2 regions of the Sphingomonas sp. Leaf23 genome follow, and region 2 is predicted to be linked to the other one. Evidence: riboswitches for the same ligand, from Rfam matches in the RefSeq annotation. Region 2 holds a riboswitch; the other holds the start of a gene.

Region 1 (4,246 bases), on a different contig from region 2:
GCTGATCGCCGGGCTGCCGGTCGCCGGGTTCGCGCTGTGGCGGTTGCGTACCCTGCCGCGCGCGGCAGCGGTGCGGACGGTCGGGGTCGCGCTGGCGACCGGAGCGAGTGCGCTGGTCGTGCTGGTCGGCTATAACCTGATCGCGTTCGGGACGGTGTTTCGGCTGGGCTATTCCGGGGTCACCGACTTTGCAGGCATGCAGGAGGGGCTGTTCGGGCTGACCTACCCGAAGCCCTATGTGCTGTACGAACTGACCTTTGGCGAGCGGCGGGGGATGCTGTGGGTCGCGCCGATCCTGATCGTCGCGCCGTTCGGCATCGCCGCGCTGCTGCGTGATCCGGCGACGCGCGCGATCGGCTGGCTGGCGGTTGCCGGGGCGGTGGTGCCGTTCCTCATCAACGCCAGCTATTATTACTGGGACGGCGGCAATGCGACCGGCCCGCGCCATGCGTTGCCGGCGGTCGGGTACCTGTGCATCGGCATCGGTGCCTTCTGGGCACGGGCGACGCGCTGGTCACGGGCGGCGGTGGCAGCGCTGCTGGCGGGGTCGGTCGTGCTCAACATGGCGATCGCCAGCGCCGAGATCACCGCGCCGGGCAGCGAGCCGCGTGCGCTGGCGGTCGCGGTGTTCCGCGACCGGTTCGATCCGGGCTATCTGCGCACCGTCGCCGATGAATGGCTGGGCTTCACCCCGTGGCAGGGGCTGGCGATCTGGGCGGTAGTCGCGGCCATGCTGACGATCGCGCTGGCGAGGCTGGTGCGGCGGGCGAAGGCCGGGGCACGGCCCGTACCCGGCGGGGCGGCGATCTGAGAGGCTGATGATCCCTCCCCCCTTGCGTTGCCGCCACCGGGGCCGCACGACGGGGACGGCAGTCCGCCGGGGAAGGGCAGCAGGGAACGACCATGGACACGATTATCGTCGCAGGGGCCACCGGCGACCTCGGCAACCGGATCGCGAAGGCGGCGGTGGCGCGCGGGGCGAAGGTGCGCGCGCTGATCCGCGCCGGCACCGCGCCCGAGCGGATCGCGGCGCTGGAGGCGATCGGGGCCGATCCGCATCCGGTCGATTTCGAGGATGCACAGGCGCTGGCGCAGGCGTGTCGCGGGGTGGTGTGCGTCGTGTCGGCGCTGAACGGCCTTGGCGACACGATCCTCGGGACCCAGACCCGGCTGCTCGATGCGGCGCTGGGCGGTGGCGCGGCGCGGTTCATCCCGTCCGACTTCTCGATCGATTATCGCGCGCTGCCGACCGGCACCAACCGCAATTTCGACCTGCGCCGTGCGTTTCGCACCCGGATCGACACCGCGCCGATCCTGGCGACCTCGATCTTCAACGGGGCGTTCGCCGACATGCTGAACGGCGAGATGCCGCTGATCCAGCGGCGGGTGCGGCGCGTGCTGTACTGGGGCGATGCCGATACGAAGTTCGCGCTGACGACCAAGGACGACGTGGCGGCCTATACCGCCGCCGCCGCGCTCGATCCCGCCGTGCCGCGCAACCTGCAGATCGCGGGGGCACAGGTCAGCGCGCGCGATCTGGCGGCGTTGATGGGCGAGGTGACGGGCAAGCGGTACGGGTTGCTGCGCGTCGGGTCGCTCGGCACGCTTGCCCGGATGATCGGCGTCACGCGGCGGCTGTTCCCCGCGCGCGATCAGGTGTTTCCGGCGTGGCAGGGGATGCAGTATCTCCACAACATGTTCGATGGCCGCGCGCCCAGCGGACCGGTGGACAATGCGCGCTATGATGTGGCGTGGACACCGTTGAGGGCGGTGCTGGCCCAGCAATGACGTATCCCCGCGCAGGCGGGGATTCAGGGTAACCGGGCGCAGCGCTTTTGGCTCTGGACCCCCGCCTGCGCGGGGGTACGGTCAGCGTTCGGGCGCGAACCGCTGCAACGGCAGCACCATCCCCGCCACCACGAACCAGCAGCGATCGACCGCCGCCGCCACCGCCTGATTGAGCCGCCCCGCTTCGTCGCGAAAGGTGCGGCCGAGCGGGTGTTCGGGGACGATGCCGAGGCCCACTTCGTTGCTGACCAGCATCAACGGATGTTGCGCGGCCCCGATCGCCGCGATCAGATCGGTACTGTGCCGGGCAACGTCGTGGCCGCCAAGCATCACATTGGTCAGCCACAGCGTCAGGCAGTCGACCAGCACCGGGCCTTTGCCCGCGCGGATCGCCGGGGCCAGGTCGACCGGGCATTCGACCGTGTGCCAGCCGGGGCCGCGATCGGCGCGGTGGCGGGCGATGCGGTCGGCCATCTCGTCGTCCCATGCTTCGGCCGTGGCGAGGTAGGTCCAGGGGCCGGGCAGGGCCTCGCACGCGGCTTGCGCCAGCCGGCTCTTGCCCGAGCGCGCGCCGCCCACGAACAGGGTTGTCGTCGCCATCTTGTCCTGTGCCCCCAAGCGCTCTAAGGGCGCGGATGCGACAGGTTCCCAGAAATGGGATGAAAAGGGAACCCGGAAGCGCGTGTCTTGCGCGCCATCCGGGGCTGCCCCCGCAACTGTGACCGGCGAGCCCTGCTCCTCCGTGCGCCACTGGACCCCAGGTCCGGGAAGGCCGGGCAAGGCGATGACCCGCGAGCCAGGAGACCTGCCCGTCGCGGTTGTCCTTCGCGCGGACGGGGTGTGCCGGGTGATCGAGGGTTTCCTCGCGTGACGACGTTGTTGGGGTCGTGCGCGCGGGGGACAGGCTGTCCGCCGTAATTCCGTCGCGTCCCCGTTGTTGACCAAGGGGGGATGCCCGAATGAAGACCCGTTTCCTGTTGCTGCCGTGCCTGTTGGCGGCGAACCCGGCCTTTGCCCAGAGCGCGCAGTCGACCAGTGGCCTTGAGCGCGTGGCGACCGGCGACGACGAGATCGTCGTGACCGCCAACCGCGAGGCGCGGCCGGTCGATACCGTCGGCCAGGCCGTCACCGTGCTCGACATCGTGACCATCGAACAGCGTCAGGCGGTGGTCGTGTCCGACCTGCTGCGCCAGACGCCGGGCGTAACGGTGACCCGCAATGGCGGCCCCGGCACGACGACCAGCGTCAACATCCGTGGCGGCGACAGCGACCAGACCGTGGCGCTGATCGATGGCGTAAAGCTCAACGATCCGTCGTCGCCGGGCGGCGGGTTCAATTTCGGCAACCTGCTGATCGGCAATATCGCGCGCATCGAAGTGCTGCGCGGCGCACAGTCGGTGCTGTGGGGCAGCCAGGCGATCGGCGGCGTCGTCAACATGATTACCCGCCAGCCGACCGAGGCGCTGGCGATCAACGCACGGGCCGAGGGCGGATCGTTCGGCACGGGTCAGGCCGTCGCCAACGTGTCGGGCAAGGCCGGGCCGGTATCGGCCAGCCTCGGCGGCGGGTTCTTCACCACCGACGGCATCTCCGCTTATGCGCCGGGTGCCGAGAAGGACGGATATCGTAACTATGGTGCGAACGGCAGCGTGTCGGTCGCGCTGGCCGATAGCGTGTCGGTCGATGTGCGCGGTTTCTATTCGAACGGGCGGACGGAGATCGACGGCTTCCCGGCACCGACGTTCAGCTTCGGCGACACGCGCGAAGTGGGCAAGGCGGAGCAGTGGACCGGCTATACCGGGCTGAACGCCGCGCTGTTCGACGGGCGGTTCCGCAACCGCATCGGCTATGCCCATACCCAGAGCAACCGCACCAACAACGATCCCGACGGCACCCCGACCGAGACGTTCCGCGGCAAGGGGCGCAACGACCGGATCGATTACCAAGGGTCGTTCGACGTCACCGATGCCGTGTTCGCGACCTTCGGCGTCGAGCGCGAGGTATCGCGCTTCACCACGGCGAGCTTCGGCGGGCCGGCGACTACCGGTCGTGCGCGGCTGCTGGGGGTCTATGGCCAGCTGGCGGTGACGCCGGTTCAGAACCTGACGCTGACGGGCGGCGTGCGCCATGACGATCACAATGTGTTCGGCGGCGCGACGGTGTTTTCGGGGAGCGGGGTGTGGTCGCCGAACGGCGGCAATACGCTGCTGCGCGCCAGCTATTCCGAAGGGTTCAAGGCGCCGACGTTGTACCAGTTGCAGAGCGAATACGGCAACGCGCAGCTGACCCCGGAGCGTTCGAAGGGTTGGGACGCCGGCATTACCCAGCGCGGGCTGGACGGTGCGGTAGAAGCCAGCGCGACGTGGTTCGACCGTACGTCGAAGGACCTGATCGCGTTCATCTCCTGCCCTGCCAATGGCACCGGCATTTGTGCCAACCGGCCGTTCGGCACCTACGA
Region 2 (4,246 bases):
CCAGATCGCTGATGTGATAGAAGGCGAACGGCGCGACGCTGTGCGGCGGCATGAAATAGCGGACCCTCATGCCCATCTTCGCGAAATAGCGGTCGGTCGGCGAAAAATTGTCGTTGCGATATTCGACGCCGAGGATCGGATGGACGTTGGCGGTGCGGCGATAGACTTCCCTGCTCGATACGCTGAGGCAGATGACCGGGGGTTTGCGGAAATTGTCGCGGTAGGCGCTAGACGCCAGGAAATGCTTGAACAGATTGCCGTGGAGGTCGCCGAAGCCCTCGGGCGCATCGCCCCCCCCGGCCTTGCGATGGTCGGGCAGGACCACGCTGAAGTCATAATCGCGGATGTAGGACGAGAAATTGTTGCCGATCATTCCGTCGCTACACTCGCCGCTGGTCCGGTCGGTGACGGTGGTGTGCAGGATCTCGATCAGCGGGAACGCCTCCGCCTCCGCGCCGTCCCCCAGCGTGAGCGCGGCCGAGACGATGGTCAGCTCCAGCGCGTAGCGATCGCCCGTGGGATTGTCCCAATGCATCAGCGCGTTGAAGCGGTGGTCGATCATCACCAGCGTGTTGCGCAGATTTTCCCGGCGGCTGTCCCCGCGTGCGAGATTGGCGAAGTTGGTGGTGATCCGCGTGTTGTCGCCCGGACGATATTCCTCGTCGAACGGGATACTGCTGATCGAGAATGTGAACCCGCTATTCGTCATGACTCACCCAGGCTTTGCGGGCGGGAAGTCAGGCGAAAGCGCGCAAGGCACGGACGGGCCCGAACGGCATCAAGCCATGGACCGCACGCATCAAGCGCGATCCACCGGAGGAACCCCCGTCCGAGGAACGTTATGGCGTCGAAAGGCAGGTCTCCTGGCTCACGGGTCAACGCGGTGGCTCCGGCCTTCCCAGGCTCCTTGCGGGAACCCAGTGACACGAAATGGAGCCGCCGCTCGCCGCTTACAGTTGCGGGGGCAGCGCCGGATTCTGCCCTGAAGGACACCACCGGCTTCCCGTCTTAGCCCCATCGCCTTGCATGGGATGGGGAACCTCGACCTGGCCCTTCAACATCATCCCCTTGCCCATGTCAACATACATATAAAGATATCTTTATATCCTGTATCGCGGCGTGATTGCATGCCGTGCAGCGGTCGGCGGAGAGCGAAGCTGGCCTTGACGGGACGGGCCACTTTCTGCGACCGCCGTCCGGTCGAGGTTCCTTCGCCCCATGGCCGAAGGCTAAGACGGGAAATCGGTGCGATGCCGATGCTGCCCCCGCAACTGTAAGCGGCGAGTGGATTTCCCCTGGTGTGCCACTGGTGCTTCGACACCGGGAAGGCCGGGATTTCCATGACGACCCGCGAGCCAGGAGACCTGCCTTCGACGCCATAACGACCACCGGCGGGGTGCCCGGTCTGGCCGCTGCGTCGCTGTGGGGAGGAGGTGCCTTCCTCCCACTGGCCTCTGGCGTCTGGATATCCTCCGCGAATGATTGAGGATCCGAATGTCACACGACGCGCGCCACACCCCCATCCAGCTGGTCGACATGGTATTCCCCGGTGACGCCAATCACCACGGAACGCTGTTCGGTGGCGTGGCGCTGGCGCATATGGACAAGGTGGCGTTCCTTGCCGCCTCGCGTCATGGCCGCGCATCCTTTGTCACCGCCGCTTCGGAAAAGATCGACTTTGCGGCACCGGCGCGGATCGGCGATATGGTCGAGGTGACGGGCCGCGTCGTGCGGGTCGGGCGAAAATCGCTCGATGTCGAGGTCGAACTGATCGCCGAAGCGCCGGTTTTGGGCGAACGCCAGCTGTGCACGCGGGGCCGCTTCACGCTGGTCGCGGTCGGCACCGAACAGCCGCTGCCGCCGATGGCGGAGGCGATCACCAACGATGCTGCCGCGCCGCTGCGGATGGTCGACATGATCTTGCCGAACCAGACCAACCATTATGGCACGCTCTATGGCGGCGATGCGCTGCGCATGATGGGCAAGGCGGCCTTCATCGCGTCGACCCGCCATGCGCGGGCGGTGATGGTGATGGCAGCCTCCGATCGGATCGACTTCGTATCGCCCATCCGCGAGGGTGAGATGGTCGAACTCACCGCCGAGGTGCGGATGACCGGGCGCAGCTCGGTGCGGATCGGCGTGGACCTCAGCGCCGAGTACCTGATTACCGGCGAGCGGCGACACGCGGCCACGGCGCTGTTCACGATGGTTTCGGTCGATGAAGCCGGCCGGGCCAAGCCGTTTGCCGACGTTCAATAGCGCTGGTCGGAAGGGCGTGTGCGATATGCCCGCCGCCGCCAAGAAGCGATGACTGCCCTGCCCGTCCGAACGACCATTGCAGCCCCGAGCAATTCCTATTCACTTAATAGATTTTCTTTGGCTACCTTTCCGCTCCCCTGGAATAGGGAGGCGCCTTGCACTGTTCCGCAGTGCGGAATCGAACAGGGAATTCAGGGAATGACTCAGGGCCGTACCATCGCCCTTCTCGGCGCGTCGCTGCTCACGCTGGCCGCGACCTCCGCCTTCGCACGCCAGGCACCGCAGGGTGAGACGAGCGAACCGGCTGCCGACGCCGCCGACACGGGCGACGAAATCGTGGTGACCGGCACCCGCACCGCCGGCCGGACCCGGCTCGACAGCGCCTCGCCGGTCGACGTGCTGAGCGGTGCCAGCCTGCAACGCCAGGGCACGACCGAACTTGCCGCCGCACTCGCGACGGTCGCCCCGTCGATCAACTTCCCCCGCCCCTCGGCCAATGACGCGACCGACGCGATCCGCCCGGCGACGCTGCGCGGCCTGGCGCCCGACCAGACGCTGGTGCTCATCAACGGCATTCGTGGGCACAGCTCGGCCAATCTCAACACCAACGGCACGGTCGGGCGCGGGTCGGCGGCAGTCGATCTCAACACCGTGCCGACCTCCGCGCTCGACCGGATCGAGGTGCTGCGCGACGGTGCCTCGGCGCAATATGGGTCCGATGCGATCGCGGGCGTCGTCAACCTGCGCCTGCGCGAAGCCCGCTCGGGCGGCGGCGCGGGGGTCACCTACGGCTTCTACGATACGCAGGTCGACACCGCCGCGAACCAGCGCAGCGTGACCGGCGAACCGGTCGTCACCGCGACCGCGTGGCAGGGGTTCGGCTTCGGCAGCGACGGCTTCGTCACCGTGTCGGGCGAATATACCAAGCGGGAACCGACCAACCGCGCCGATATCGACCGCCGCGTCACGCCCAACCGCGTGACCGGCCGCTATGGCGATCCGGCGGTCGAGCAATATACCGGCTTCGTCAACGCCGGCACCTCGCTGACCGATAGTATCAGCCTGTACGCCTTCGGCGGCTATCAGGACCGCGACACGCGCAGTGCCGCCTTCCCCCGCAATGCCAGCGCGCAGACGACGCTGGCGGGCTATCCCAACGGGTTCCTGCCGCTCATCAACACCAAGACGAAGGATATCAATTCGGCGGTCGGGCTGCGCGGTGACTTTGGCGGGTACAAGGTCGACCTGTCGTTCAGCTATGGCCGTAACACCGTCGATTTCCGCACGCTCAATTCGGCCAACTATGCCTATGGCGCCGCGACCCCGCGCAATTTCTACGACGGGCAGGTCGCCTATGACCAATATGTCGCCGGGCTGGACGTCACGCGCAAGTTCGACGTGTTCCAGTCGCTGAACGTCGCCTTCGGGATCGAGGGGCGCCGCGAGGGCTATACGATTTCGCCGGGCGAGCGCGCATCCTATGACTATCCCGTAACCGGTGCGACCGGCGCGGCCCCCGGCGCGCAGGGCTTTGGCGGCTTCAGCCCGCTCAACGCCACGCAGCGCAGCCGGCGCAGCGGCAGCATCTATGCCGATGTCGAGGCGCAACTGACCGACCGCCTGCTGATCGGCCTCGCCGCGCGGGGTGAGAAATATTCGGACTTCGGATCGACCGCGACGGGCAAGGTTTCCGCCCGGTACGACGTCACCGACTGGTTCGCGCTGCGCGGCACCGCGTCGACCGGGTTCCGCGCGCCGTCGCTGCAACAGCAATATTTCACGCAGGTCGCATCGGTCGTGACCAACGGCGTGCCCGTGCTGACCGGCACTGTCCCGTCGGTCAGCACGGTCGGATCGGCGCTCGGCGGCCTGCCGCTCGAACCCGAAAAGTCGACGAACCTGTCGGTCGGCACCGTGATCCGGTCGGGCGGGTTCGACCTGACGGTCGATGCCTATCGCATCCACATCCGCAACCAGATCGGCCTGT

The links. Region 2 has a riboswitch for cobalamin ahead of ASE67_RS03600 (acyl-CoA thioesterase). Riboswitches for the same ligand answer to the same signal wherever they lie in the genome.
Region 1: linked by a shared signal. The riboswitch ahead of ASE67_RS05690 (TonB-dependent receptor plug domain-containing protein) and the one ahead of ASE67_RS03600 (acyl-CoA thioesterase) in region 2 are both predicted to bind cobalamin.

What each region holds. Positions count from the first base shown of each region.
Region 1 covers NZ_LMKR01000002.1:386,989-391,234, forward strand. Annotated here, with positions in the region: gene ASE67_RS05675 (hypothetical protein) at 1-811, shown strand, start outside; gene ASE67_RS05680 (NmrA family NAD(P)-binding protein) at 904-1,788, shown strand; gene cobU (bifunctional adenosylcobinamide kinase/adenosylcobinamide-phosphate guanylyltransferase) at 1,870-2,388, opposite strand; cobalamin riboswitch at 2,414-2,615, shown strand; gene ASE67_RS05690 (TonB-dependent receptor plug domain-containing protein) at 2,748-4,246, shown strand, end outside.
Region 2 covers NZ_LMKR01000001.1:746,682-750,927, forward strand. Annotated here, with positions in the region: gene ASE67_RS03595 (DUF1852 domain-containing protein) at 1-709, opposite strand, end outside; cobalamin riboswitch at 837-1,059, opposite strand; cobalamin riboswitch at 1,187-1,387, shown strand; gene ASE67_RS03600 (acyl-CoA thioesterase) at 1,495-2,259, shown strand; gene ASE67_RS03605 (TonB-dependent receptor plug domain-containing protein) at 2,458-4,246, shown strand, end outside.